DNA from 2 places in the Streptomyces sp. NBC_00258 genome. Region 1 is predicted to be linked to the other one. Evidence: riboswitches for the same ligand, from Rfam matches in the RefSeq annotation. Region 1 holds a riboswitch; the other holds the start of a gene.

What was found. Region 1 has a riboswitch for cyclic di-AMP ahead of OG718_RS31925 (transglycosylase SLT domain-containing protein). Riboswitches for the same ligand answer to the same signal wherever they lie in the genome.
Region 2: another riboswitch for cyclic di-AMP. It lies ahead of OG718_RS17050 (M23 family metallopeptidase); the one in region 1 lies ahead of OG718_RS31925 (transglycosylase SLT domain-containing protein).

What each region holds. Positions count from the first base shown of each region.
Region 1 is NZ_CP108081.1:7,154,118-7,169,137, forward strand. Features, by position in the region: gene OG718_RS31880 (ABC transporter ATP-binding protein) at 1-586, opposite strand, end outside; gene OG718_RS31885 (ABC transporter permease) at 570-1,433, opposite strand; gene OG718_RS31890 (ABC transporter substrate-binding protein) at 1,430-2,773, opposite strand; gene OG718_RS31895 (4Fe-4S dicluster domain-containing protein) at 2,849-3,076, opposite strand; gene OG718_RS31900 (GntR family transcriptional regulator) at 3,125-3,904, opposite strand; gene fahA (fumarylacetoacetase) at 4,253-5,524, opposite strand; gene OG718_RS31910 (carboxylate--amine ligase) at 5,739-6,983, shown strand; gene OG718_RS31915 (FAD-dependent oxidoreductase) at 7,145-8,407, shown strand; gene OG718_RS31920 (HAD family hydrolase) at 8,719-9,534, shown strand; gene OG718_RS31925 (transglycosylase SLT domain-containing protein) at 9,689-10,432, opposite strand; cyclic di-AMP (ydaO/yuaA leader) riboswitch at 10,436-10,588, opposite strand; gene OG718_RS31930 (DUF5959 family protein) at 10,958-11,878, opposite strand; gene OG718_RS31935 (CocE/NonD family hydrolase) at 11,979-13,973, opposite strand; gene OG718_RS31940 (peptide MFS transporter) at 14,002-15,020, opposite strand, start outside.
Region 2 is NZ_CP108081.1:3,824,984-3,840,003, reverse strand. Features, by position in the region: gene OG718_RS17065 (DNA gyrase/topoisomerase IV subunit A) at 1-1,881, opposite strand, end outside; gene OG718_RS17060 (M16 family metallopeptidase) at 2,255-3,616, shown strand; gene OG718_RS17055 (M16 family metallopeptidase) at 3,613-5,001, shown strand; cyclic di-AMP (ydaO/yuaA leader) riboswitch at 5,227-5,387, shown strand; gene OG718_RS17050 (M23 family metallopeptidase) at 5,400-6,173, shown strand; gene OG718_RS17045 (GntR family transcriptional regulator) at 6,460-7,152, shown strand; gene OG718_RS17040 (HPr family phosphocarrier protein) at 7,445-7,726, opposite strand; gene OG718_RS17035 (bifunctional acetate--CoA ligase family protein/GNAT family N-acetyltransferase) at 7,994-10,834, shown strand; gene OG718_RS17030 (DUF5998 family protein) at 10,876-11,463, shown strand; gene OG718_RS17025 (alkaline phosphatase family protein) at 11,463-12,650, shown strand; gene OG718_RS17020 (thymidine kinase) at 12,702-13,358, shown strand; gene OG718_RS17015 (VOC family protein) at 13,413-14,207, opposite strand; gene OG718_RS17010 (sulfurtransferase) at 14,522-15,020, shown strand, end outside.

The DNA.
Region 1 (15,020 bases):
GCAGGTCCTGCATGCCGGCCCGGGTCTGGGCGTCGAGGGCACCGAAGGGCTCGTCCATCAGGACGGCGCGCGGGCGCGGGGCGAGCGCACGGGCCAACTGCGCGCGCTGGCGCTGGCCCCCGGAGACGCGGTGCGGCAACTGCGTCGACCGGTCGGCGAGTCCGACCCGGTCGAGCCAGGACTCGGCCTGCCTTCTGCGTTCGCCGCGCGGCAGTCCCTGGATGGCCAGGGGCAGTTCGACGTTGGCGCGCAGGGTGCGCCAGGGGAGCAGGGCGTCCTCCTGGAAGACCAGGGCGCGATCCGCCGCCGGTCCTTCGATCCGTCGGCCGTCCTGCTCCACCGTCCCGGCCAGGACGGGCAGCAGCCCGGCGAGCGTGCGCAGCAGCGTCGACTTGCCGCAGCCCGAAGGGCCGACGACGGTGAGGATCTCGCCCGGGGTGACATCCAGGTCGACGTCGGCCAGCGCGGAGGCGTCCGGCCGGCCCAGCGTGGCGGCGCTGAGGGTGAGCCGGGTGCCGCGTACGGGCGCGGGTGCCCGTGCCGCCGTCGTCCCGGCGGATGTCCGGGTCTCAGACGAGGTGCTCATCGCGCGCCTCCTCGGTGCGGACGGCGGTGGGGGCGGAGCCGGCCCGCGGAGGGCGCTTCGGTGTCCTGGTGCGTGCCGCGGGGACGTACGACGTGCGCGGGAGCCAGCGGGTCAGCCGGCGGCCCAGGAGTTCCACGGCCGTGGAGGTGAGCCAGCCCAGCACTCCGATGGTGACCATGCCGACGAAGACGCCGGGGTAGTCGACGACCGTGTAGTCCTGCCAGGTGCGGTAGCCGACGCCGTATTGGCCGGAGATCATCTCGGCGGAGATGACACAGATCCACGAGACGCCGATGCCGACCGACAGGCCGCCGAAGATGCCCGGCAGGGCGCCCGGCAGGACGACCGAGCCGAGGATCCGCCACCGGCCGCCGCCCATCGTGCGTACGGCCTCCTCCCAGGCGGGGGTCAGCGCGCGGACCGCGTGCCGGGTGGAGACCAGGACCGGGAAGTAGGCGGCCGTGAAGGTGATGAAGACGATGCCCTGTTCGTTGGAGGGGAACAGGAGGATCGCGACGGGGACCAGGGCGATCGCCGGGATCGGGCGGACGACCTCCAACAGCGGGCCGAGCAGGTCCTCGGCGAGGCGGGAGCGGGCCACGAGCCCGCCCGTGGCCACGCCCAGGACGGCCGCGAGCAGGAAGCCGGTGAGGATCCGGGTGAGGCTGTCGGTGAGGTCGGTCCAGTAGTCGGGGCCGCTCACCCGGTCGGCGAAGGCGTGGGCCACGTCGGCGACCGTGGGGAACTGCGAGAAGCGCAGCCACAGGTCGACGTTCAGGCTGGTCAGCAGCTGCCACAGACCGAGGGCGGCCGCCAGTGAGGCCGCCTTCAGTACGTACCGGGTCACGACGCCCGCTCCAGGGCGTCGGCGTACGTGATCACGCGGGCGCCCGCGTGATCGACGGCGTACGCCTTCGCGGTCTCCGGGGCGACGAAGGGCAGCAGGTCATCGCCGTCGGCCACCCATACCGCCTTGTCGGCGAACCACAGGGTGCCGGTGGTGGCGTCGGGGACGTAGGCCGCGCGGATCCCGTCCTTGTGCTGCGCGACGTAACCCAGCAGCTCGGCGGGCGACTTGAAGGCGCGGGTCTCGGTGGCGCCCTTGGGCCACACCTCGCTCGCGGCCGGTGCGGGCGTCGAGGCCAGGCGCTCGGCGTAGTCCGGGCCGAGGGCCTTCCTGACGTACTGGTCGTCGACGAAGGAGTCCACGTCCACGTCCCCGGTCAGCTTCGCCGACTTCAGGATCGAGACGTCCTTCTTGAGGGCGGAGACCAGCTTCGGCTTGATCGCCGGGTCGAAGGTGGCGATGCCGTGCGCGCCGTTGTAGAGGTACACGACCTCGGCGGGCAGCCCGGTTGCCTTCGCGACCTTCTCCGCCGCGGCCACCGGATGGTCGTGGAGGTAGTCAGTCGCCTCCGCCTGGGCCTTGAGGAACGCCTCCAGCACGGCGGGGCGCTTCTTCGCGAAGTCCTCGCGGGCGGTGACCCCGTGGAAGGTCGGCAGGTTCAGCTCGGCACCGTCGTACAGCACCTTCGCCCTGCCCTGGAAAGCGAGCAGGCCGGGCCATGCGACGAACTGCGAGAGCGCGTCGGTGCTGCCCGCCGAGAGAGCCGAAGCACCCACCGCGGGCTGCTGGTTGAGCTTCTCGATGCCCTTGTCCGGCTCGATCCCGGCGCGCTGCAGGGCCCGTACGAGAGTGCCGTCGGCCGCCGAGCCGATGCTCGTCGACACCTTCTTGCCGCGCAGGTCCTTGAGGGAGTCGAGCTTCGAATCCGGCGCGGTGACAATGGTGTTGAGGCCGCCGCGCAGGTTGTAGCCGGTGACGGAGACGAGGCGGGTGGGGCGGCCCAGCTGCTTGCCGCGGGCCGCGTTGATCAGCAGCGGGAAGTCGCCCATCGAGCCGATGTCGATCTTTCCGGCGGTCATCTGCGCGGTGATGGGGGCGCCGGTCGCGTAGTCCTGCCAGTTCACCTTGTAGGTGACGCCGTCGCCCAGCGCGTTCAGCTGCTTCTCGAAGGAGCCGAGGGAGCGGAGGAGGGTGCCCGCCGTGACCGTGTTGATGGTCTTGGACTGGTAGCCGACCGTGACGGTGACCGTGGAGCCGGAGCCGGCCTCGGCGTCACCGCCGCAGCCGGTCAGGGGGAGCAGGACGGCGACCGCGACCGTGGCGACCGCCGTGCGTTTCAGGGCGACGCGTTTCAGAGCTGCCCGTTCAAGGGCTGTTCGTTCAGGGGCCGTGTGTTTCATGGGAGTCCGCGCCTCTCACCGGAGCAGATAGGGCATGTTGACCGTCACGGCTCCGGTGGGGCAGCGGGCCGCGCACGGGCCGCAGTACCAGCACTCGTCGACGTGCATATAGGCCTTGCCGTTGCTCTCGTCGATGGCGAGGGAGTCCAGCGGGCACATGTCCACACAGAGGGTGCAGCCGTCGATGCACTTCGACTCGTCGATGGTCACGGGCACGTCGGCCCGCTGGGGCGCCAAGGGCATGGCTGTCTCCAGGGATGTCCCGCTGATACGGGAAAGGGGGCGGGGCGGTCAGAGCGAGCGGCGCAGCAGACCGCTCATCGTGATGCGGTCGCCGCGGAAGCGGATGAACTCCAGGTCGACGGGGCGGCCGTCGGCGAGATGAGTGAGGCGCTCCAGCATCAGGACGGCCGAGCCGCGCGGGGCCTGCAGAACCGTCGCGGAGTGCGCGTCGGCGTTGACGGCCTCCAGGGTGATCTCGGCGTGCCCGAGCGGCTGTCCGGTGATGCCTTCCAGGAGGCGGAAGACGTCGGTGTTCTCCAGATCGGCGCCGAGCAGGTCGGTGCCGAGGTCGAGTGGGATGTAGGTGAGGTCGAGGGAGAGCGGGAGGCCGTTCAGCCGTCGCAGCCGCTCGATGTAGAGGACGTCGGCGCCGACGGGCACACGCAGCCGCTCGGCGACCGGGGCGGGTGCGGCGACGGGGCCGACCGAGCGGACCTCGTTGCTGACCCGGCCGTGTTCGCGCAGGGTCTCCGCGAGTCCCATCAGCCGGTCGAGTCCGTGCGGGTACTTCTCGGCGACGACGACCGTGCCGACGCCGGGCAGCCGTTCCACGAGGCCCTCGGCCCGCAGCAGGTCCAGGGCCTGGCGCACGGTGTTGCGCGAGGCCCGGTAGTCGGCGCCGATGGCCGCCTCGTGCGGCAGTGTGCCGTCCGGGAAGCCTCCCGCCAGCACCTGGTGGCGCAGCAGGTCGGCGAGTTGCCTGGCCCGGTCCGCGCGCAGCCGCCGTCGGTGGGCGGCGACGGTGGTCGCGCCCTGGCCGGCGTGGTCACGGATGCGTTCGGTGGGCATGCGACGGACCATACCGACGGGGCACGGGATGTGGTGTTGCCGGAGTGTTGCGCCACCAGTGGCTCCGCCGGTCGAGCGGCTGACCTGCGGGTTCTTCGGGGGTGCGGCAAGATCTGCCACTGCGGGTGCCGCCGGGGAGGGCACGTGCCTGGGGGCGTGCCCCCCTCGTAACGGGCCGCCTCGGCAGGGGCGCCCTTGAGGGGCGCGGGGGACTGCGCGACAAGCCCCCACCGACCCGCAGAGCCGAATAACCCGCGTCAGCGAACGCCAACGCCGACGCGCCCTACCGGAAAGGCCGCCCCGGCCAGGCAGGGCAGGCCCGCAGCCGGACGCGCCCGCGGGCGGACGCTACGCGCTCGCCGCGATGCGCCCGCTCACCTCGCCGAGGCCCACCCGTGTGCCGTGCGGCCCGGGAGCCCACGCGGTCAGCGTCACCGTGTCCCCGTCCTCCAGGAACGTCCGCTTGCCATCCGGCAGTTCGAGGGTGTCGCGCCCGTTCCAGGTCAGTTCCAGGAGGGAGCCCCGCTGGTTGTCCGAGGCCCCGCTCACGGTGCCCGACCCGTACAGGTCGCCCGTGCGCAGCGACGCGCCGTTCACCGTCATGTGGGCCAGCTGCTGGGCGGCCGTCCAGTACATGGTCGAGAAGGGAGGCTCGGAGACGACATGGCCGTTGACGGCGACGGAGATGCGCAGGTCGTAGCCGCCGGGGTCCTCCGCGGCGTCGTCGGCGTCGTCCAGATACGGCAGCAGCGGATGCGTACGCGTCGGGGGCGCGACCCGGGCGTCGTCCAGGGCGTCGAGCGGGGTGATCCAGGCAGACACCGACGTGGCAAAGGACTTGCCGAGGAACGGGCCGAGGGGGACGTACTCCCAGGCCTGGAGGTCGCGGGCGGACCAGTCGTTGAGGAGGCAGAGCCCGAAGACGTGGTCGCGGAAGCCGCTCAGCGGGACGGCCGTGCCCATCGGCGAAGGCGTGCCGACCACGAAGCCGACCTCCGCCTCGATGTCGAGCCGGACGGACGGCCCGAAGACCGGTGCCGGGTCGGCCGGGGCCTTGCGCTGGCCCGAGGGGCGTACGACCTCGGTCCCGGAGACCACGACGGTGCCCGACCTGCCGTGGTAACCGATCGGCAGATGCTTCCAGTTGGGGGTGAGGGAGTCCTCGGCGTCGGGGCGGAAGATCTGGCCGACGTTACGGGCGTGGTTCTCGGAGGCGTAGAAGTCGACGTAGTCGGCGACCTCGAAGGGGAGGTGGAGCGTCACCTCGGAGAGCGGGTGCAGCAGGGGCGCGATCGTTTCGCGGTGGGACGGCACCGTTACCCACGCCGTGATCGCGCGCCGCACGTCCGACCATGCCGTGCGGCCGGCCGCGAGCAGAGGGTTCAGCGAGGGGCGGGCGAGCAGAGCGGCGTACGGGGAGCCGAGTTCCACGGCCGCCGCCCCCGCGTCCAGCACGTGGTCGCCCAGCCGGACGCCCACGCTCCGCCGGCCGGAGCCGCTGCCGGAGTCGCTGTCGGAGCCACTGACGGGCCCGCTGTCGGACCCGCCAAGGGAGAACACGCCGTACGGAAGATTGTGCGGGCCGAAGGGATCGCCCTCGGTGACATCGAAGGGGGGCATCGGGTGCTGCCTCGCTTTCCGTGTGGGTGCAGCACACGTTACGGGGGAGTTGCCGCTCTTGGGCAGTGTCTAAAGAGTTCGCAATGTCCGATTAAGGGCGGGGTCGGAGTAGTTGATTCCGGCTTAGCGTCCTTTCGGGGGGCGCGGACGGGGTGGGTCCGGGTCCGGTGGAGGGGGACACGTGGGGGGACCCGTGGCCAGACGTTTCACAGGCGTGCCGTTCGGCGCGGACCGGGAAGTTCCGGGCCTGATCGTGAAGTTCGGCGACTACCCGCTGCACCACGGCGGAGTGGGCGCGATCCGCAGCCTCGGACGCCTGGGCGTACCGATGTACGCGATCACGGAGGACCGGTACACGCCCGCCGCGGCCTCGCGGCACCTGAGGCAGGCGTTCGTCTGGCCGACCACGGGGACGGAGCGGCCGGAGCGGCTCGTCGAGGGACTGCTGCGCGTCGGGCGCCGGATCGGCCGGCCCACCGTGCTGATCCCGACCGACGAGGAGGCCGCGGTGCTGATCGCCGAACACCAGGCGGACCTCGCGGACCGCTTCCTGTTTCCCAGAGTGGAGGCCGGGCTTCCGCGCCGGCTCGCCAGCAAGCAGGGCCTGCACGAACTCTGCCTGGAGCACGGCATACCCAGCCCGGAGTCCGTCTGCCCGGAGTCCTACGAGGAGATCGAGGACTTCGCGGCGAAGGCGGCATTCCCGCTCGTGGCCAAGAACCGTGAGGCCTTCGTGCGCCGCGTGCGACCGGCCGTGAACGGGACGACCCGTGTCGAGACCCGCGAGAGGCTGCTCGCGCTGGCGCGTGACTGGGGCGAGCACCCCGGGGTGATCCTCCAGGAGTATCTGCCCAGGGAGGACGCCGAGGACTGGATCGTGCACGCGTACTTCGACGCGGACTCGACGCCGCTCGCGATGTTCACCGGCGTCAAGGTCCGCTCCTGGCCGCCGCACGCGGGGATGACGGCGAACGCGTACGTGGTCGACAATCCTGAACTCGCGGACATCGCCGCGCGTTTCATCAAACAGATCGGCTTCAGCGGTGTCATCGACCTCGACCTGCGCTTCGACCGGCGCGACGGCCGGTACAAACTGCTCGACTTCAACCCGCGGATGGGCGCGCAGTTCCGGCTCTTCGAGAACGAGTCGGGGATCGACGTCGTCCGTGCCATGCATCTGGATCTGACCGGCCGCACCGTTCCGGAGGGGGAACAGCTCGCGGGCCGGCACTACATCGTGGAGAACATCGACCTGCCCGCCCTGCTCGCATACCGCCGGAGCGGCTACACGACACCGCACGCTCCCGCCCGCGCGAGCGGCACGGAGCTGGCGTGGCTGGCGGCGGACGACCTGCGGCCGTTCTTCACCATGCTCGCGCGCTTCGTGCGGCCCGGAGTGAAGCACATGTACCAGCTGTGGCGGACCAACCGCGCGAGCACCCGTCCGAGCACGGGGTAGAGGCCCGTCCGAGCGTGGGCCGAGCGCCTGTCCGGCCACGAAACCGGCAGTACGGGCGAGCGGGCAGTACGGGCGAGCCGGCAGTACGACGAGCCAGCAGTACACAGCACATGTTGTGTCGACCACGAAGTGACGAAACAGCGTCCTGGGGAGGGGACTTCGTGATGGAGCCGGTGGCAGTGATCGGTGCCGGGCCCTTCGGCCTGTCCACCGCCGCGCATCTGCGAGCGCGCGGCATTCCGGTACGGGTGTTCGGTGAGCCCATGGTGAGCTGGCGTGCGCACATGCCTGAGGGGATGCTTCTCAAGTCGACCCCGGCCGCCTCGAACATCGACGCCCCGCAGCGCGGGCACGACCTCGTCGACTACTGCGACGCGGCTGGCATCCGCCGACTCGTCACGGACGAGGACATCGTCCCGGTCGAGACGTTCGTCGCGTACGGGGAGTGGTTCCAGCAGAAGCTCGTGCCGGACCTGGAGCGGGTGCGGGTCGTCTCGGTCGACCGGCGCGGCGATCACGGGGATGCCGGGCAAGGCGGTCAACGGGGTGGCCCGGGAGGCGATCGGCCAGGCCCTGGGGGTTTTGAACTCAAGCTGGACTCCGGGGAGTTGTTCACCGCGCGGGCGGTCGTCGTCGCGACCGGGCTGTCCGGGCTGGCGCATCTGCCGCCGGAGCTGGCCGCGGCCGCGCCCGACGGACCGACCCCCACGGGGCCCGTCTCGCACAGCTCACAGCTCCACGACCTGTCCAGGTTCTCCGGCAGGGAGCTGATCGTCGTGGGCGCGGGCCAGTCCGCCCTGGAGACGGCGGCGCTCGCGGCGGAGGCAGGCGCGCAGGTGCGCGTGGTGGCGCGCGGCAAGGGATCGGTCGCCTTCGGCGCGCCCCCCTGGACGCAGCCGCGGCTGCGCCCCGAGTCGCCCTTCGGCCGGGCCTGGTCGCTGTGGGCGCTCAGCTACTACCCCCACCAGTACCGCAATCTGCCCCCGCAGGCCCGGCACTTCCTCGTCCGACGTGTGCTCGGCCCACTCGGCGCCTGGTGGCTGCGGGAGCGGTTCGAGGGGAAGGTGCAGGTGAGCGAGGTGTCGCGGATCGTCCGCTCCGGATCGGTGGGCGGCCACCCGGCCCTCGCCGTCCAGACCCTCGACGGACGCGTCGAGGAGCTCGCGGCGGATCACGTCGTCGCCGCGACCGGATACCGCGTCGACCTCGCCGCGATGGACTTCCTCGGGCACGAACTGCGTACGGAACTGGCGGTGAGCCGGGGGACACCGAAGCTGGGAGCCAGGTTCAGGTCCTCAGTACCAGGGCTGTACTTCACGGGGCTGCCGGCGGCGGCTTCGTACGGGCCGGTGATGCGGTTCGTGTGCGGGACGGAGTTCGCCTCACCGAGGTTGGTCCGGCATCTGGCGGGGGCGCGCGGCTGAACGAAACCTCCGGTTCGTGCGCGTACGCATCAACGCGTCGCTGAAGCCGCCGAGCGGCGCGAAGTTCGGGCGCGAGCCACGACTAGGGGATGAGGCCGGGCACGGGGACGCGGGGCCCGGGGGCGGGCGACGGGCCGGTTGACCGGGGGTGCGGGAGCAGTCCGGACATGGTCAACTGCTCCCCTTCGCCTGCGATTTGCCTCCGGGCGGCGGACGGATGGTGCTGGCGGGGACCCCTGTGCCTGACGAGATACCGGACGACGTCCGGTTCCCGTCGAGTCGTTGGGGCGTTCGATCCGTATTCTCTGATCATGGCCGCACCGATTGCATATTCACTCATCGCCACTGACCTGGACGGGACGTTGTTGCGAGGCGACGACACCCTTTCGGACCGGTCACGCGCCGCGCTGGCGATGGCAATCGGGAGAGGTGCCAGGCACCTCGTGGTGACGGGGCGCCCGGCACCGCGCGTACGCCCCCTGCTGGACGAACTGGGCAGCCGGGGACTGGCTGTGTGCGGTCAGGGGGCGCAGTTGTACGACGCCGGCGCCGAGCGCATGGTCTGGTCGGTCACCCTCGACCGCGAGCTGGCCGAGACGGCGCTAGGCAAGATCGAGGCGGAGGTCGGGGACGTGTACGCCGCGGTCGACCAGGACGGGGTCGACGGACTCACGCTCATCGAGCCGGGGTACGAGATGCCGCACCCGACGCTCCCCGCGGTACGCGTCCTGCGTCGCGACGACCTCTGGACGGAACCCATCAGCAAGGTGCTGCTGCGCCATCCCCTGCTGTCCGACGACGAGTTGGCGTCCGCGGCCCGCGGAGCGGTCGGTTCCCTCGCCACGGTCACGATGTCCGGCCCCGGCACAGTCGAACTCCAGCCATGTGGCGTGACCAAGGCGACGGGTCTCGCCCTGGCGGCCGAACACCTCGGCCTCACTCCCGCCACCACGATCGCTTTCGGTGACATGCCCAACGACATCCCGATGTTCGACTGGGCGGCCCACGGCGTCGCGATGGCCAACGCCCACCCCGAACTCCAGGCGGTGGCCGACGAGGTGACCCTGTCGAACGAGGAGGACGGCATCGCGGTGGTGCTGGAACGGCTCTTCGGCTCGCGGGTCTAGCTCTCCGCCAGGAGAAAACCTCGGCGGGCCCGCGGAGAGATTGGTTCCCTCGCCGTGGGCCCGCCCGATACCGGATCGCCCGATACCGGATCGCCCGATACCGGATCGCCCGATACCGGATCGCCCGATACCGGATCGCCCGGTGCCGGCCCGCTCAGTAGGCCCCGAAGACGTTGTCGATCGAGCCGTACCTCGCGGCGGCGTAGTTGCACGCCGCCGTGATGTTGGCGACCGGGTCGAAGGGGTCCATCGAGGTGCCGGCCACGTGGTAGGCGTTGAAGGTCGGGTCGATGGTCTGGAGGAGCCCCTTCGACGGCGTACCGGCCGCGGCGTTGGAGTCCCAGTTGTTCATGGCCTGCGGGTTGCCCGACGACTCACGCATGATGTTGCGGTAGATGCCGTCGTACGACCCCGGGATGCCCTGCTGGGCCATGATGTCCAGCGATTCCCTGATCCAGCCGTCGAGGTCGTTCGAGTACGTCTTCGCGGCGGCGGGGGTGACGGCGGACGCGGTGGACGACTTGGTCGCAGTGGCCGTCTTTGCCAAGGTTTGGGCGTTTTTCGTGCCGACTGTCAGCTTGAGGCCCGGGCGGATGACCGCCGGGTCGTCGCCGATGACCGCGCGGTTGGCCTTGTAAAGGTTCTGCCAGCCGCCGCTCGTGGAGTGCTTCTTGGCGATCTTGGTCAGGGTGTCGCCCGCGACCACCTTGTACGTGACGAGCGAGACCTGCGGGACCGCGGCCGATGCGACCTGCGCGGCCTGTGCCGGCTGTGCGGCGTGGGCGCCGGTCGCCCCGACGATGGGGAGCGCGAGCGCGGCTCCGCCGGTTCCCGCGGCGACGATGCCACGTGTGAGGGTGTTGATTCGGGGGCGGCGGTGCTTGCCTCGTGCGGCCATGGCGCGTTTCCTCTCCGACGCCTGCGAGGTGAGCTGTCGGGTTCGGGCGGGAGCTGCCCGGCCGCATGCTGCACGCGGCTTCACCCCTAGCCGTTCCGGAATCCGGACCGGCGGCCTACCTGGGTCCCCCGCTCCTGCCGTACGCGAGTGAATGGATGGCTGGGATCTCCGGGCGGCGGCAGGATTAGGCGGTCCATCCGGAGTGACGTGAACGTATGCGAGAGCACATGCCGTGAACAAGCCCAGAATTCACATGGAGATGCCATTTGCCTGTTCGGGACGGATGGGAATTCTTGATCCATTCGGAAGGTGAAGTTCAACTTGCTTTGAGCAAAGGTGAATCGACCGACTCGGCAAATCGGCGGTCCTGGGCGGACGTGACCCAATTCACTGGCACAGGTGGGGAATTAAGTGCGTCCAGTGCGTAATACGGGCAAGTCGGGCGGAGCCTGGATGTCCGCCCAGTCGGCATAAGGGACCACTTGTCCAGAAACGTTCTCGCTGCTCTTCGAGGTTCCGGAGAGTTCAGTCTTCCGGGTTCCAGAGGGTCAGTACGTCACGCAGTTTCTGCCGGTGGCCGTCGATCCAGTTCCGGGGAAGATCGACGGGTACGCACACGGTGGCCATGGAAATCGTGTCGTCCTCCACGATCACCTCGGGGCAATCCCGTTCTCCCGTGAGCCGAATGGAAATCGACGGTCCTTGTTCCACCGTCATCCATGCGATGTCCTCGCCGCGGTGCGATGCGGCGTCCAGGGCGCGTCCCCAGGCCTCAAGTCGGCGGCGCCACAGCGCGAGTTCGAGGCGGCCACGGACGAAAGGCGTCTCCACGACGATCTCGGCCGCGAGGCCCGCCGCCATCAGCGGGTGCCGGCCGAGGACCGTGATCCTGACCGAGTTGCCCTCCTCGTCGGTGAGGAGCGCGAGGTCCGTCGGGCCGGTGCGGTGGTCGGCCGGGAGGTCGGCGTCGCAGAGGGCGCAGACGAAATGGGCCTCCTGCACGGAGTTCCACTCGGCGCAGGACGGGCAGCGGCGGTAGGTGATCGGGTGGGTGTAGCCGCCGGTGTGGGTGCCGGCGCGGTCGACGCCCACGCGGGTGAGGGCCGCCGCGAGCGATCGCCATGACTCGGGGTCGGGGCAGTAGCCGGTGGACTGGTTGCTCGCGTACGTGACCGCCCAGCCGGACGCGGTCCGCGTGAAGCCCAACTCCCCGGCGGCGCGCACCGGTTTCCCGTCCGCGCAGGCCACGTGCTCGGAGCGGCGTGGAGCCAGGCGCAGGGTCATGGAGGCGTCGACGACGAAGGTGAACGGCTCGGCGAGTTCGTCGGCGGGGCGGGCGGACAGGAAGGCGTCGAGGTCGGCCGGGGTCCGGATCCGGGCGCCGCCCCCGCCGGGCCGGACGGCTTCCCATATGTCTTCGGGGCCCACATAGGCGTACGCGGTCATGGGGTCCCTACATACGCGTTTGCGGTCGTGGGACCTACACGCGTGATTGCGATCGTGTGGCCCACGTACGCCTTCGCCGTCATGCGGGGAGCGTACGAGTTCACCCCGCGGTCCGCGGAATCCTTTTCTCCCAGGTGCGGTGGAACACCACCTCGTCGCCGTCCTTGCAGATCACCTCGTTCGAGGTGATGAAGTCCGCCTCGTCGCAGGTGGTTTCGGAGTGCGACTCGACGCTCGCGTCCCACGGCAGGTCCGGTCGGTGCAGACGGACGAACCAGTCCGAGCGGGCGCGGGCCGACAGGGGGTCCGACTCGACGATCGTGTACGTGTCCAGGGCCTCCTCGGTGAATTCGAGGCCGTCGGGATACACACGGGTGCCTCCGTAGCGCGGGTCCACCTCCAGGCGCCACTCGCCCTTGGCGACATCGCGGACGACGAGACGCTCGGGGCGCGGCTCGTCCAGTGTCGCGGGGAAGTTGACCCCCATGGGCTCCGCCTGCTCCGGTTCCTCGAAGGAGATGGAAGGGTCCGACTCCTGCGCGCGGAGCGGGAGTTCCAGCGCGCTCCCCGAAGGGGTGAGCGTGAAGCCCGCCTCCGAACCGGGCTGGGGCCAGATCCACGGCCAGTACGCGGAGGAGACGGCGAGACGGACGCGATGGCCCGGAGGGAAGGCGTGGCCGATGGCGTTCAGGTCGAGAACCACATCCTCCGTAGAGCCCGGTTTCCAGGGAGCCACCTGGTCACGGCCATGGCGGGCTGACAGGTTCAGGACGCCTCGGGTGACGAGGGTCGAGGAGCCGTCGGGGGCCACGTCGCAGATTCGGGCCACTACTTGTCCTCGCGTCGCGTCCGTGGTGAGCCTCAGGCGCACGCGCGGGCGGCCCAGTACCCAGATCTCCTCCGGGACCTCGAAGTCGAAGCACGCCGACCTCGCGTCCTCGTCCCGCTGGTCGGGCGGCAGGTCCGCGTCGTTGCCGAAGGGGAAGAAGCGTCCCGCGTCCACCCCGGTGTGCTGAGGGGACCGCACCACCACGGGCTCACCCCTGAGCGCGTACGTCTCCCGGGCCACCAGGGGAGAGGGCCAGGCCGGATCGCCCACCCAGCGGCCCGGCAGCGTCGGGTACACCGTCGCGGGCGGGTGGGAGTCGCTGACGTACGAGCGCAGGAGCGGCTCGGACATGATCCCGGTCTCCGCGCCCTTGAGCCAGTGGTCCCACCAGCGCAGCGTCTCCTGGAGGAAGCCGATCGCCGGGCCGGGCGGCAGCCCCCGGTCGGGGTACTGGTGCGACCACGGCCCGACGATCCCCCGTACGCGGTCCGCCGGGAGGTGTTCCACCAGGCGCAGGACCGTGTCCCGGTACGGGTCGTGCCAGCCGCCGACCGTGAGCACCGCCGCCCGGATCGCGGAGTAGTCCTCGCACACGCTGCCGCGGCGCCAGTGGTCGTCCCTCGTCTGGTGCGCCAGCCAGGTGTGCAGGAACGGATCGACGGTCTCCAGCCGTTTGACCCACAGGTCGTGCCAGACCTCGCCCGCGTACACCGGGTCCGGAGGGCGGGAGACGAACGCGAGCATGGTCGCCGCCCACGCGTGCATGTCGACGGCGAGTACGGAACCACCCATGTAGTGCACGTCGTTGTCATACCGGTCGTCCGTCGAGCAGACCGTGACGACCGCCTTGAGCGGTTCGGGGGCGAGGGCGGCGATCTGGAGGGAGTTGAAGCCGCCCCAGGAGATGCCGAACATGCCGACCCTGCCGGAGCACCAGGGCTGGGCGGCGAGCCAGTTGACGACCTCGACCCCGTCGGCCAGCTCGGTCGCGGAGTACTCGTCGCCGGGCATGCCCTCGGAGTTGCCGTGCCCACGGATGTCCACACGTACGGAGGCATAGCCGTGCCCCGCGTACCAGGGGTGGCGCTGCCAGTCGCGCGGGGCCGTCCAGTCGGTCAGTCGGTAGGGCAGGTATTCGAGCAGGGCCGGTACGGGTTCGTCGGTGAGCGGGCGCCACACGCGCGCGTAGAGCTTGGTTCCGTCCGGGAGGGGAACGCGGAGGTCCTCGTGAGTCGTCTCGTAGGGGAAGGACGTACGGATGCGCATGGCGGTGACCTCCAGGGCCTGTGGGGTCTCAGTGGACCGGGTGCATCGTGCGGCGCAGCCAGGGCGCGGCGGCGATCACGAGCAGGCCCGCGGCGACCGCGATCGCGCCGTTGACGCCGAAGTAGGCGGGCTTGGAGACGTCGTCGTAGAGCTTCACGGTCTGGGCCTGGATGCCGTTGGCGAGGGCCAGCGAGAGGAACCAGAGGGACATCGTCTGACTGGAGAAGGCGCGCGGGGCGAACTTGGTGGTGGCCGACATGCCGGAGGTCTCCAGGAGGATGTCGCCGAGCCCCAGCAGGAGGTACGAGCCGACGATCCACCAGGCCGACATCAGGTAGTCGTCGCCGGCGTGGCCGGAGGTCGGCAGCACCATCAGGAGGAAGGACAGGCCTCCCAGCACCACTCCGAACGCGATCTTGTTGGAGGCGTGCGGCTGGCTGTGCCCCATCCTTACCCACAGCGCGGCCACGACCGGGGCGAGCGCCACCTCGAAGGCGCCCAGGGCGGACGCGTACCAGCTGGCGGGGAAGTCGAAGCCGAGGATCGTCGTCTCGGCGTTCGACGCGGCCAGCAGCATCATCGTCGAGTACGCCTGGAAGAGGATGAAGTTGAAGACCGTGGAGGCCAGGAACAGCACGATGTACGGGCGCAGCCGGCCCCGTTCCCCGGGAGTCACCCGGGGGCTCCTGAACATCACCGCGAAGTAGACCACCGGCGCGATCACCGAGATCAGGGTCAGCAGGTCCACGAACCGGCCCATGGTCAGCCATCCGGCGGCGGCCAGCAGGACCGCGAGGACGGCCACCGCCAGCAGGCCGAGGACGATCAGGCGGACGGCCCTGCGCATGGACGCCGGCGGCAGCGCGAATTCCGCCGTGTTCCTGCGTCCGGCCAGGTGACGGCGGCCCGCGACGTACTGGATCAGACCGAGGGTCATGCCGACCGCGGCCGCCGAGAAGCCCCAGTGCCAGCCCTGGTGGTCGCCGAGCCAGCCGGTGATCAGCGGACCCGCGAAGGCGCCGATGTTGATCGCCATGTAGTACACGG
Region 2 (15,020 bases), 3.3 Mb from region 1:
CTGCGTGCCGAGCGCGAGCCCCGGCGACGACTCGTCGAGTGTCATCAGACAGACGATGTCCTCGTCGCCCTCCAGGGTCAGGAACTCCGAGACCGGCGCGCCTCCCGAGAGGTTGGGCGCCGCCGTGGTGTCCGGCAGCTGCGGGAGGTCGATGACGTTGATCCGCAGCAGCCGGCCGGCGGACGTGACCGCGCCGATCTCGCCCTGTGCCGTCGCCGGGACGGCGGAGAGGATCAGGTCGTGCTTGGCGCGCTTGCCGTCGCTCTCCCCGAAGGGGTCACCGTTGGCCGTACGCGCGAGGAGCTTCGTCGACGACAGGAGCACGCGGCACGGGTCGTCGGCCACCTGGAGCGGCACGGTCGTGGCGACGGAACCGGCGGACTCCAGCAGGACCGTACGCCGCTCGGTGCCGAACTTCTTGGCCACCGCGGCCAGTTCGGACGACACCAGCTTGCGCAGCTCGGAGTCCGAATCCAGGATGCCGGTCAGCTCGTCGATCTCGCCGTTGAGCCGGTCGCGCTCGGTCTCCAGCTCGATGCGGTCGAACTTGGTGAGCCGGCGCAGCGGCGTGTCCAGGATGTACTGCGTCTGGACGTCGCTCAGCGAGAAGTGCTCGATCAGGCGCTGCTTGGCCTGCGCGGAGTTCTCACTGGAGCGGATGAGGCGGATGACCTCGTCGATGTCGATCAGGGCCACCAGCAGGCCCTCGACCAGGTGCAGCCGGTCGCGCTTCTTGGTGCGGCGGAACTCGCTGCGGCGGCGCACGACCTCGAAGCGGTGGTCGAGGTACACCTCCAGGAGTTCCTTGAGGCCCAGCGTGAGCGGCTGGCCGTCGACCAGTGCCACGTTGTTGATGCCGAAGGACTCCTCCATCGGAGTCAGCTTGTAGAGCTGCTCCAGGACGGCCTCCGGCACGAAGCCGTTCTTGATCTCGATGACCAGGCGCAGGCCGTGGTTGCGGTCGGTGAGGTCCTTGACGTCGGCGATGCCCTGGAGCTTCTTCGAGCCGACCAGGTCCTTGATCTTGGCGATCACCTTCTCCGGGCCGACCGTGAAGGGCAGTTCGGTGACGACGATGCCCTTGCGGCGCGCCGTCACGTTCTCCACGGCCACCGTCGCGCGGATCTTGAAGGTGCCGCGGCCCGTCTCGTACGCGTCCCTGATGCCGGTGAGGCCCACGATGCGGCCGCCGGTGGGCAGGTCGGGACCCGGGACGTGCTTCATGAGCGTTTCGAGATCGGCGCCGGGGTGGCGGATCAGGTGACGGGCGGCGGCGATGACCTCGCCGAGGTTGTGCGGCGCCATGTTCGTCGCCATGCCGACCGCGATGCCCGACGAACCGTTGACCAGGAGGTTCGGGTAGGCGGCCGGGAGGACCGACGGCTCATGCTCCTGGCCGTCGTAGTTCGGGGAGAAGTCGACCGTGTTCTCGTCGATCGACTCCGTCATCAGGGACGTCGCGTCGGCCATGCGCGCCTCGGTGTACCGCATGGCGGCCGGCGGGTCGTCGTTGCCCAGCGAACCGAAGTTGCCGTGGCCGTCGACCAGGGGCAGTCGCATGGAGAAGGGCTGGGCCAGGCGGACCAGGGCGTCGTAGATCGACGCGTCGCCGTGGGGGTGGAGCTTACCCATGACCTCGCCGACGACGCGGGCGCACTTCACATAGCCGCGGTCGGGACGCAGGCCCATCTCGTTCATCTGGTACACGATGCGGCGATGCACCGGCTTGAGGCCGTCGCGGGCGTCCGGCAGGGCTCGGGAGTAGATGACCGAGTACGCGTACTCGAGGAAGGAGCCCTGCATCTCGTCGACGACGTCGATGTCGAGGATGCGCTCCTCGAAGTCGTCTGGCGGCGGGGTCTTCGTGCTGCGGCGGGCCATCGCTGCTGCGACTCCTTCACAGTCTCTGCCGGGGCATGAACGGGTTCTGACGGGCTCCATTGTGGACCGGCCCACTGACAACGTGGACCACGACCCGTCCGTACGGGCCTCCCGAGCCGGGTGTCCGGCCGCCCCAACAGGCGTCGCGGGCCGCCTCCTCGGCCTTTTCCACAGGCTTCGGAAGCGGCGAACCCGCGTGCCCGCACAGGGCTTCGGAGGCCGTGCGGCCGCACGAGCGTACGGGCTCCCGGCGCCGCCCGCCTGCTCGCTCTCGGCGTACGCGCCGCGGGAACTTCGCCAGCTGTCCGCGCGCTTGCATACAGTGGCACGACTAGCAGGAATTCAGCAGTTTTCCGCGATCGAAGGGACGTACATGCCCATGGGTCACACGGCCACAGCTGAGGCCGGTTCCGGCGGCCTGACAGCGACCGAGCACCGCCTGGCCAACGGCCTGCGTGTGGTGCTCTCCGAGGACCACCTGACCCCGGTCGCGGCGGTGTGCCTCTGGTACGACGTCGGTTCGCGCCACGAGGTCAAGGGCCGCACCGGACTTGCCCACCTCTTCGAGCACCTGATGTTCCAGGGCTCGGGTCAGGTGAAGGGCAACGGTCACTTCGAACTGGTGCAGGGCGCGGGCGGTTCGCTCAACGGCACGACCAGTTTCGAGCGCACCAACTACTTCGAGACCATGCCCACCCACCAGCTGGAGCTCGCTCTCTGGCTGGAGGCCGACCGCATGGGCTCGCTGCTCGCCGCGCTCGACGAAGAGTCCATGGAGAACCAGCGGGACGTCGTCAAGAACGAGCGCCGGCAGCGTTACGACAACGTCCCCTATGGCACCGCTTTCGAGAAGCTGACCGCCCTCGCCTACCCGGAGGGCCACCCTTACCACCACACCCCCATCGGGTCGATGGCGGACCTGGACGCGGCCACCCTGGAGGACGCGCGCGCGTTCTTCCGCACCTACTACGCGCCCAACAACGCCGTTCTCTCGATCGTCGGGGACATCGACCCGGAGGAGACGCTCGCCTGGGTCGAGAAGTACTTCGGCTCGATCGCGGGCCACGACGGCAAGCCCGCCCCGCGCGACGGTGCGCTGCCGGTGACCATCGGCGAGCAGCTGCGCGAGGTCGTCGAGGAGGAGGTCCCGGCCCGCGCGCTGATGGCCGCCTACCGGCTGCCGGAGGACGGCACGCGCGCGTGCGACGCGGCGGACCTGGCCCTGACCGTGCTCGGCGGCGGCGAGTCGTCCCGGCTCTACAACCGGCTCGTACGCCGCGACCGCACCGCCGTCGCGGCCGGGTTCGGCCTGCTGCGCCTCGCGGGAGCGCCCTCCCTGGGGTGGCTCGACGTGAAGACGTCCGGCGACGTCGAGGTGCCGGTGATCGAGGCCGCAGTCGACGAGGAGCTCGCCCGGTTCGCCGAGGAGGGCCCCACCGCCGAGGAAATGGAGCGCGCCCAGGCCCAGTTGGAGCGCGAGTGGCTGGACCGCCTCGGTACGGTCGCGGGCCGCGCCGACGAACTGTGCCGGTACGCGGTGCTGTTCGGCGACCCGCAGCTCGCCCTGACGGCCGTCCAGCGCGTTCTCGACGTCACGGCCGAGGAGGTCCAGGAGGTCGCCAAGGCCCGCCTGCGCCCCGACAACCGCGCCGTGCTGGTCTACGAGCCGACCGTCGCCGAAGAGGCCCAAGAGACCGACTCCGCTGACGACACCGACGAGGAGGCGGCCAAGTGACCGAGCTCGCCACGATGGAATTCCACCCGCAGCCCCAGGCCGGCGAGGCCAGGCCGTGGGCCTTCCCGGCCCCCGAGCGCGGCGCGCTCGACAACGGCCTGACCCTGCTGCGCTGCCACCGCCCCGGCCAGCAGGTCGTCGCCGTCGAGATCCTCCTGGCGGCCCCGCTGGAGGCCGAGCCGCAGGGCCTGGACGGCATCGCCACGATCATGGCGCGTGCCTTCACCGAGGGAACCGACAAGCACTCCGCCGAGGAGTTCGCCGCCGAGCTGGAGCGCTGCGGCGCCACCCTCGACGCGCACGCCGACCACCCCGGCGTACGGATCAGCCTCGAAGTCCCCGTCTCCCGGCTCCCCAAGGCGCTCGGCCTGCTCGCCGACGCCCTCAGGGCGCCCGCGTTCGAGGACAGCGAGATCGAGCGGCTGGTGCGCAACCGGCTCGACGAGATCCCGCACGAGACGGCCAACCCGGCCCGTCGCGCCGCCAAAGAGCTCTCCCGGCAGCTCTTCCCGGCGACCTCGCGCATGTCGCGCCCGCGCCAGGGCACCGAGGAGACGGTCACCGCGATCGACTCGGCGGCCGTACGGGCCTTCTACGAGAAGCACGTACGCCCCGCCACCGCGACCGCCGTGGTGGTCGGTGACCTCACCGGCGTCGACCTCGACGCGCTGCTCGGGGACACGCTCGGCACCTGGACCGGTTCGCAGGCCCAGGCCCGACCCATTCCGCCGGTGACCGCCGACGACGCCGGCCGCGTGATCATCGTCGACCGTCCCGGAGCCGTCCAGACGCAGCTGCTCATCGGCCGCGTGGGCGCCGACCGGCACGACCGCGTGTGGCCCGCCCAGGTGCTCGGCACGTACTGCCTCGGTGGCACCCTCACCTCGCGCCTGGACCGCGTCCTGCGCGAGGAAAAGGGATACACCTACGGTGTGCGGGCGTTCGGCCAGGTGCTGCGCTCCGCGCCGGACGGGACGGGTGCCGCGATGCTCGCCATCAGCGGCTCCGTGGACACCCCGAACACCGGCCCGGCGCTCGACGACCTCTGGAAGGTGCTGCGCACCCTCGCGGCCGAGGGCCTCACCGATGCCGAGCGCGACATCGCCGTGCAGAACCTCGTGGGCGTGGCGCCCCTGAAGTACGAGACGGCGGCCGCCGTCGCGGGCACGCTCGCCGACCAGGTCGAGCAGTACCTGCCGGACGACTTCCAGGCGACGCTGTACCAGCAGCTCGCCGCGACCGGCACCGTGGAGGCCACCGCGGCCGCCGTGAGCGCCTTCCCGGTGGACCGTCTGGTGACCGTCCTCGTCGGTGACGCCGCGCAGATCGAGGAGCCGGTCCGGGCCCTCGGAATCGGTGAAGTCAGCGTCGTGTCAGCGGAGTAGAACAGCGCCCCTCCGTGGAGAACCCAGGTGACCGAAGAGTCGCCTGGGTTCTCTTTTTGCCCGTACTTCAGCACCTGAACGGCGAGTTGTCCGTATTAGTAGGGAGGTTGCCTGTCTGCCCTGTGGCATGCGCTACAAAACGCGTGATCCGTTTGTTGATTGAAAGACCCCCCGCTTAGCGTCGGTCCGGCTGTTCGTCAGGCAGTGCGCCGCGCCCGCGGCACCGGACAGTCATCGCCGAGTCCCCGTACGGCGCGAGCCAGGGGAGCCGGGGACCCATACGTAGTCCCTGGGGTGAATCGGACGCCCTTCCCGAAGGGGGTCCGTAGGAGACCTTCCTGCTCCGAACCCGTCAGCTAACCCGGTAGGCGAGAAGGAAGGAAAGGACCAGCCACTTCATGGCGTTCACTCGCGCCGCCGGGAAGCACCGTCGTCCCAGCCGTATGAAGCGCACGACCAACCGGACCGTCGGCGTCGCCGCACTCGCCACCACCGGTGTCGTCGGCACCCTGGCTGCTCCCGCATTCGCCGCCGAGAGCCCGGCAGAGCAGACCCTGACCCAGGCGATCACCATCGGCGACTCGGTCGCCGACCAGATCGACGCGCAGGCCGCCGCCCAGCAGCAGGCCGCCGACGAGACCGCCGCCCGCGAGAAGGCCGAGGCCGCCGCCAAGGAGCGCGCCAAGGAAGCCGCGGAGAAGGCCAAGAAGGAGCGCGAGGTCAAGGCCCGCGCCGCCCGTGCGGCCGAGCGCGAGCGCCTGCTGAAGTCGTACACCGCGCCCATCTCCGGCTCGTACGTCTCCACCGGCTACAAGGCCGGCGGCTCCGTCTGGTCCTCCGGCAGCCACACCGGCATCGACTTCCACGCCGCGAGCGGCACCACCGTGCACGCGGTGGGCGCCGGCACCGTCGTCGAGGCCGGCTGGGGCGGCTCGTACGGCAACGAGGTCGTCATCAAGATGAACGACGGCACCTTCACCCAGTACGGGCACATGTCGTCCCTCGGTGTCTCCGTCGGCCAGACGGTCACGCCGGGCCAGCAGATAGGCCTCTCCGGGGCGACCGGCAACGTCACGGGGGCGCACCTGCACTTCGAGGCACGGACGAGCGCGGAGTACGGCTCGGACATCGACCCCCTCGCGTACCTCCGCCAGCACGGCGTGAACGTCTGACGGCGGGCGACAGCCCTCCCGCGCGACAGCCCTCCGCGCGACACCGCTCCCGAAGGCCCCGGCTCACCGAGCCGGGGCCTTCGCGCGCTCCTGATCACTTTCTGATGGCGTCTCGACCACTTCTGGTCGACTTCGCACCGGACGACTGCCTGTTCAGAAGCGAGGTGTGTCCAAAAAATATCCATGGATTCCGGTCCGCCATCGGAATTTCCCGTTCTCTGCAATAGAGTCACCGAACAAGCGTCAATCGACCGCGTTTCGCGGGGGTTAAGGCGGAGGTCCGGTCATGCGTATTCCCGCGCACTCGGTATGCACGGCGATCCGTGACGACATCGTCGCGGGTGTCTACGAGCGCGGCGGCCGGCTCACCGAAGAACTGCTCGCACGCCGGTACGGAGTCTCGCGGGTCCCCGTTCGCGAGGCTCTGCGCACCCTGGAGGCGGAAGGCTTCGTCGTCACGCGCAGGCACGCGGGCGCGTGCGTCGCGGAGCCCACCGAGCAGGAGGCCGCCGACCTCCTGGAGATGCGCATGCTGCTGGAGCCGCTGGGCGCCGCGCGCGCGGCCCAGCGCCGCACCGAGGCGCACCTCAAGGTGCTGCGAGGCCTGGTCAGGCTGGGCCAGGAGCGGGCCAGGAGGGGCAACAGCGAGGATCTGCGCTCGCTCGGCGCCTGGTTCCACGAGACGCTCGCACAGGCCTCCGGAAGCCCCGCGCTGACCTCCACGCTCGCCCAGCTGCGGCACAAGATCGCCTGGATGTACACGGTCGAGGCGCCCGCCCACCCCGCCGAGTCCTGGGCCGAGCACGGTGCCATCGTGGACGCCGTCGCGCGCGGCGACAACGACCGGGCCAGGGCGATCACGGCGCTGCACACCGAGCGGGCGATGGCCGCGCACCGGCTGCGCTTTCCCGGCGGCGACCGCGTGGAGCGTGTGAGGACTTCGCAACATCCTGTAAACACGGCGGGCCTGCGGCATTAACAGTGGCGCCGTATACAAAGAGAGTTATTCGCCGGGGTCTATTTCTGATGCCCCTTTTTCCCACGTGCCTGGAATTCCCGCGCACGTGATTTACGCATGCGCGGGACCGGAAGAGTGGAACTCGGTGCGCGGGCATGTGAAAAAAGCCCGGACGATGCCCGAGAGTGCAGCGAAAGGCCGCGCGGTGGCGTGACGTACGGACGAAACGGCGCGTGCCCCGCAAGCGGAAAACGGCGGAGCCGCGTCCGCCCGGCACGGGTGGACGCGGCTCCGCCGCACGTGGTCCGCGAGATCAGACGGTCTCGGGGAGTTCGTCGAGGCCCTCGGCGACCAGCTTCGCCAGGCGGTCGAGCGCGGCGTCCGCACCCTCGGCGTCGGAGGCCAGGACGATCTCCTCGCCGCCCTGGGCGCCCAGGCCGAGAACCGCGAGCATGGAGGCCGCGTTGACGGGGTTGCCGTCGGCCTTGGCGATCGTCACGGGGACGCCGGAGGCCGTTGCGGCCCGGACGAAGATGGAGGCGGGACGGGCGTGAAGGCCCTCGGCCCAGCCGACGTTGACGCGGCGCTCAGCCATGTGATGCTGCCCTTCAGGTGTCTCACGGTTGTCTAGACCATTGTTCCATATCGTGAAGCGTGCCCCGAGCGGGTGCGGATTCCGGGCCCGAGGCGGCTCAGGTCCCCCAAGACTGCCTCGCGCCCCTGCCGGACGCGAGCCCGCCGTCGCCGGGACGTGAACGCCTGGTGGTGACTCCGGGAACACGGACCCGGGACACGTATTAGGGACACGAACCCCCGCGACCAGGACCGGCCGTTGTCGGACCCGAGCCGTACTCTGGGCCCCATGCAGACCTCGCCGGACCGGCACGAGTACCCCGCTCACTGGGAGGCCGACGTCGTGCTGCGCGACGGCGGCACCGCGCGCATCCGGCCCATCACGGCCGACGACGCCGACCGCCTGGTCAGCTTCTACGAGCAGGTGTCCGACGAGTCGAAGTACTACCGCTTCTTCGCGCCGTATCCGCGCCTGTCCGCCAAGGACGTCCACCGCTTCACGCACCACGACTTTGTGGACCGGGTGGGACTCGCGGCCACGGTCGGCGGCGAGTTCATCGCCACCGTACGCTACGACCGCATCAACGCCGACGGCCTCCCCGCATCTGCCCCGGCGGACGAGGCCGAGGTCGCCTTCCTCGTGCAGGACGCCCACCAGGGACGCGGTGTGGCGTCGGCCCTGCTGGAGCACATCGCGGCCGTCGCCCGTGAGCGCGGCATCCGCCGGTTCGCCGCCGAGGTGCTGCCCGCCAACAATAAGATGATCAAGGTGTTCACGGACGCCGGGTACCAGCAGAAGCGCCACTTCGAGGACGGCGTCGTACGCCTGGAGTTCGACCTGGAGCCCACCGACCGCTCGCTGGCCGTGCAGCGCGCGCGGGAGCAGCGGGCGGAGGGACGCTCCGTGGCCCGGCTCCTCGCGCCGGGCTCGGTCGCCGTCATCGGCGCGGGCCGCACACCCGGGGGAGTGGGCCGCAGCGTCCTGGAGAACCTCCGCGAAGCGGGCTTCACCGGGCGTCTGTACGCGGTGAACGGGGCCCTTCAGGAGAAGGAGCTCGGCGGAGTGCCGGCGTACCGCTCCGTCCGCGACATCCCCGAGCCCGTCGACCTCGCCGTCGTCGCCGTCCGGACCGAGCGCGTCCCCGAAGCCGTCGCCGAGTGCGGTGAACACGGAGTGCAGGGGCTCGTCGTGGTCTCCGCGGGGTACGCCGAAAGCGGCCCCGAAGGCAGGGAGCGCCAGCGCGAGCTCGTGCGCCAGGCGCGTACGTACGGGATGCGGATCATCGGACCGAACGCCTTCGGGGTCATCAACACCTCCCCGGACGTGCGGCTCAACGCCTCGCTCGCACCGGAGATGCCGCGCGCCGGGCGGATCGGACTGTTCGCCCAGTCCGGCGCCATCGGCATCGCGCTGCTGTCCCGGCTGCACCGGCGTGGCGGCGGGGTCACGGGTGTGACCGGTGTGTCGACGTTCATCTCCTCGGGCAACCGCGCGGACGTGTCCGGCAACGACGTCCTTCAGTACTGGTACGACGACCCCGACACCGACGTCGCCCTCATGTACCTCGAATCCATCGGGAACCCGAGGAAGTTCACCCGCCTCGCGCGGCGCACGGCGGCGGCGAAGCCACTCGTCGTCGTCCAGGGCGCACGGCACGGCGGGGCCGCGCCCCAGGGGCACGCAGTGCGGGCCACCAGGCTGCCGCACGCGACGGTGTCGGCGCTGCTCCGGCAGGCCGGCGTCATCAGGGTGGACACGATCACCGAGCTGGTCGACGCGGGCCTGCTCCTGGCACGCCAGCCCCTGCCGACCGGCCCTCGGGTGGCGATCCTCGGGAACTCCGAGTCGCTCGGGCTGCTGACGTACGACGCCTGCCTCGCCGAGAGGCTGCGGCCGTTGCCCCCGGTGGACCTGACCACGGCCGCCTCGGCCGAGGACTTCCGCGCCGCGCTGACCCACGCACTGGCCGACGACGCCTGCGACGCCGTCGTGGTCACCGCGATTCCGGCGGTGGGGGAGACCTCCACGGCCGACGCCGCCCTGGCGGAGGCGCTGCGCTCGGCCTCAGCCGCGGCTCCCGCCAAGCCGGTCCTCGTGGTCCACGTCGAGCTGGGCGGCCTCGCGGAGGCGCTGTCCGCGGCCGCCAGTACCGCGCCCCAGGCCGCTCCCCCCGCGCTCCCGTTCTCGGGCAGCAACCACCCCATCCGCCCGGCGGACCGCCCGCCGACGGTGGCGGAAGTCCCCGAGGCCGAGGTGGACTCCCGCCTCATCCCCGCCTACCCCGCCGCCGAGCGAGCCGTCCGAGCCCTCGCCGAGGCCGTGAGATACGGCCAGTGGCGGCGCGAGGCCGCCGACCCCGGTCGCGTCCCCGAGTACGAGGACATCGACGAGAAGGGCGCGGCCGAACAGATCGACGGACTGCTCGGCGACGGTGGCATGGGCGGCCTCACCCTCGGCCCCGACGACACCTGCGCCCTGCTCGGGCGGTACGGCATCGACGTACGCCGTGCCCTGCCCGCGCCCACGCCCGACGAGGCCGTCGCCGCAGCGGAGCGCCTCGGCTACCCCGTGGCGCTCAAGACCACCGCCCCCCACCTGCGCCACCGCGCCGACCTCGGCGGCGTACGGCTGGATCTGGCGGACGAGGAGCAACTGCGCCGGGCGTACGCCGAGTTGACCAGCCTCTTCGGGACGCCGGAGGAGCTGCGCCCGGTGGTGCAGGCGATGGCACCGCGCGGGGTCGACACGGTCGTACGGGCGGTCATAGACCCGGCGGCCGGAGCGGTGCTCTCCTTCGGGCTCGCCGGAGCCCCGTCGGAGCTGCTCGGAGACACCGCGCACCGGCTGATTCCGGTCACCGACCGGGACGCGTCCTCGCTGGTCCGGTCGATCCGGACCGCACCGCTCCTCTTCGGCTGGCGGGGCTCGGCACCGGCGGACGTCGTGGCCCTGGAGGAACTGCTGCTGCGCCTGTCACGCCTTGTCGACGACCACCCCGAGGTCGTCTCCGTGTCCCTGGAGCCCGTCGTCGTCGCCCCGCGAGGGCTGAGCGTGCTCGGCGCCTCCGTGCGGCTCGCGCCGCCGCCCGCCCGCGACGACCTCGGTCCGCGCACGCTTCCTGTGTACTGAGCGGTGCCTCGCAGTCAGTGCGCCCCCGTAGGATGGACGTCATGGCCAAGACCAGTACGACGACCCAGGGGCTGCGAGCGGCGATCGAGCGCAGCGGCTACTACCCGGCCCTCGTGGCCGAGGCTGTGGAGGCCGCTGTGGGCGGCGAGCCCATCCGGTCGTATCTGGTCCATCAGGAGACGACGTTCGACGCCAACGAGGTGCGTCGGCACGTGACGGTGCTCGTCCTCACGGGAAACCGCTTCATCGTGAGCCACACCGACGAACAGGCGGCGGACAGCACCTCCCCGACGCCGTACGCGACCACGTCGACCGAGTCCGTGAAGCTTGGCCGGATCTCGTCGGTGGTACTCAGCCGGGTCGTCGCCAATCCGGAGAAGTACGTTCCGGGGACGCTGCCCCGCGAGGTCGTTCTCACCATCGGCTGGGGCGCTGTCGCCCGTATCGACCTGGAGCCGGCCGCCTGCGGCGACCCCAACTGCGAGGCGGACCACGGGTACACGGGCAGTTCGACGGCCGACGACCTGAGCCTGCGCGTCAGCGAGGCCGGAGACGGCCCGGACGCCGTGCGGCAGACCCTCGCCTTCGCGCAGTCCCTCTCCGAGGCGACCGCGGACGTCACCCGCTGATGTCCCAGCAAGTCTGGGACCACCCGGAACCGCTCTCCCTCGACTCCGCTCCCGTGCCCGAGTACGGGACCGGTTCGCTCGCCGACCTGCTGCCCACGCTGGCCGCGGGCATGGACGTCCCGGACGTCACCGCCTCGCTCACGGAACTGAGCCCGGCCGACCGGAACTGCGTCTTCCTGATCGACGGTCTCGGCTGGGAGCAGCTGAAGACGCATCCGGACGAGGCCCCGTTCATGACCTCGCTCCTGGGCAGCTCGCGCGGCGGCACCGGTCGCCCGATCACAGCGGGTTACCCCGCGACCACCGCGACCTCCCTGGCCTCGGTCGGCACGGGCCTGCCCCCGGGCGCGCACGGCCTGCCCGGCTACACCGCGCGCAACCCGGAGACCGGCGAGCTGATGAACCAGCTCCGCTGGCAGCCGTGGACGCAGCCGGGCAAGTGGCAGCCGTACCCCACCCTGTTCCAGCTGGCCGACGCGGCGGGCGTACACACCGCCCAGGTGTCGTCACCGCACTTCCAGAACACCCCGCTGACCAAGGTCGCCCTCAGCGGCGGCACGTTCCACGGGCGGCTGACCGGCGAGGACCGCATGGACCTCGCGGCCGAGCAACTGGCCGCCGGTGACCGCTCGCTGGTCTACACGTACTACGCGGAGGTGGACGGCAAGGGCCACCGCTTCGGCGTCGACTCGGACCCCTGGCGCGGACAACTCATGTACGTGGACCGGCTGGTCCAGCGCCTGGCCGAGCAACTGCCCCCGCGCACGGCCCTGTACGTGACGGCGGACCACGGGATGATCGACATCCCCTTCGACGAGCAGCACCGCATCGACTTCGACGAGGACTGGGAGCTGCGCGCCGGAGTCGCCCTCCTCGGCGGCGAGGGCCGCGCCCGGCACGTCTACGCGGTCCCGGGCGCCGAGTCGGACGTCCTGACCTGCTGGCGCGAGGTGCTCGGCGAGCAGTTCTGGGTGGCCTCGCGGGACGAGGCGATCGCGGCGGGCTGGTTCGGCCCGCACATCGACGAGCGGGTGTACGAGCGCATCGGCGACGTGGTCGCGGCCGCCCGCGACGACGTCCTGATCATCGCGTCCGAGCGGGAGCCGAAGGAGTCGGCGATGGTCGGCAACCACGGCTCGATGACACCGGTCGAGCAGCACATCCCGCTCCTGGAAGTACGTTCCTGACCCTCCCCGTCCGCCCAGCGAACCCTCATGCCGAAAGGTGCTCAACTCCCCATGCCCGAGCTGGTGTTCTTCTCCGGAACCATGGACTGCGGGAAGTCGACACTGGCTCTCCAGATCGAGCACAACCGCTCGGCCCGCGGGCTTCAGGGCATGATCTTCACCCGCGACGACCGCGCGGGCGAGGGCAAACTGTCCTCCCGCCTCGGCCTGGTCACGGACGCGGTGGAGGTCGAGGACGACCAGGACGTGTACGCGTACGTCGTCGACCACCTCTCGAAGGGTGGCCGCGCGGACTACGTCATCGCGGACGAGGCGCAGTTCCTCGCCCCCGAGCAGATCGACCAACTGGCCCGCGTGGTCGACGACCTGGGCATCGACGTCTTCGCCTTCGGCATCACGACGGACTTCCGTTCCAAGCTCTTCCCCGGCTCCCAGCGCCTCGTCGAACTCGCCGACCGGGTCGAGGTCCTGCAGGTCGAGGCCCTCTGCTGGTGCGGCGCCCGCGCCACCCACAACGCCCGCACCATAGGCGGTCACATGGTCGTCGAGGGCGCCCAGGTCGTCGTCGGTGACGTCGACCAGTCGGAGGACATCGGCTACGAGGTCCTGTGCCGCAGACATCACCGTCGGCGGACGACCGCGGCCAGCGCCCGCGCGGGCGTGCTCTCCCCGGACGTGCTGCCGGTGGACGCGGTGTCCCGGACCTGAGGGGGGACTGCCCGTGAAGGGCTGCCCGGCCCTGAAGGGGCGCTGGGGCTCCCCTCAGGGACTCGTCCGCACCACCGAGAACACCGCCCCCTCCGGGTCCGCCACCGTGGCGATACGGCCGTGCGGGGTGTCACGGGCAGGCTTGAGGACATGGCCGCCCAGGTCGAGCAGGTGATCGAGCGACGCGTCCACGTCGGCGACCTCGAAGTACGTCATCCAATGGGGTCCCCGGTCGCGAGGCAGGGCGTTGCCGACACCGTGGATGCCCGCCACCGGGCGCCCCTTGATGTGCAGGGTGATGTAGTCGAAGTCGGCGGAGACGACGGGCTCCTCCTCGAAGCCGAAGACCGTCTCGTAGAACTTGGCGACGCCGGCGGAGTCGCGGGTCATCAGCTCGTTCCAGGTGGGGGTGCCCGGGACGCCGGTGATGCCCGTGCCGAGATGGGCCGCGGCCTGCCAGACGCCGAACACGGCACCCGCCGGGTCCGAGGCGATCGCCAGCCGGCCGGCGTCCTCCGCGTCGAGCGGGCCGACGCCGACCGTGCCGCCGCAGTGCCGGACCGTCTCCGCCGTCAGGTCGACGTCGTCCGAGGCGAAGTAGGGCGTCCAGGCGATGGGCAGATGACGGTCGGGCGGGAGCTGGCCGATACCCGCCACCTCTTGGCCGTCGAGCTGAGCCCGCACGTACGAGCCGAGGTGCTGCGGGCCCGGCTGGAACTCCCAGCCGAACAGATCCCCGTAGAACTCCTGGGTCGCGGCCATCCCGTGCACCATCAGGCTCACCCAGCAGGGTGTGCCGGGCGTGTGCGCAGTGCCGTTCAGGCCGGCCGACCCCCGTGCCTCGGTCATCGTCACCCTCTCCTCGGCGCCTCGTGGGGCCGCTTCACTTCCACTACCGAACCGCTTGTTCCGCCGCCGTGCGCGTTCCGCGCCCGGTGCCGATGGTCGCACCGCCAGGGGCACGGCGCGCCCCGGCCGGGTGGCCCATGGCGGGAGGATGCCCGAATTGCTGGTTCCCATCCGTTTCCCCGCCATTGCCTGCTGATGTCCATCAGCCGTACAGCGTGTGGCCGAGCCCGCACTCCGAGTGGTCGGGGCGGCCCGGCCGAGCAGAGTAGCCGGAGCTGGACGATGCGGCCACCCCGTGCGCGAGGATGGTGGCCATGAACGCCATCATCTCCGCACCCGAACTCGCGAGCGACCTGGCGGGCCCGAATCCGCCGGTCGTCCTGGACATCCGCTGGCAGCTGGGCGGTCCGAACCTGCGCTCCGCCTACGAGGAGGCGCACGTTCCGGGGGCCGTCTACGTGGACCTGGACTCGGAACTCGCCGCCCCCGCCGGAGCTGCGGGCCGCCATCCGCTGCCCGACATGGAGGCCTTCGGAGCTGCCGTGCGGGCGGCCGGAGTGTCCGAGAACCGCGATGTGGTCGTGTACGACGGAGGGCTCGGCTGGGCCGCCGCGCGCGCCTGGTGGCTGCTGCGCTGGACGGGTCATCCGTCGGTGCGTGTGCTTGACGGCGGCCTCGCGGCATGGAACGGCCCGGTCGAGTCCGGCCGCCCGTCGCCCTCCGCCGGCACCTTCGTACCGGCCCCCGGCGCGCTGTCCCTCCTCGACGCCGACGGCGCCGCGGCGCTGGCCCGCACCGGTCTGCTCCTGGACG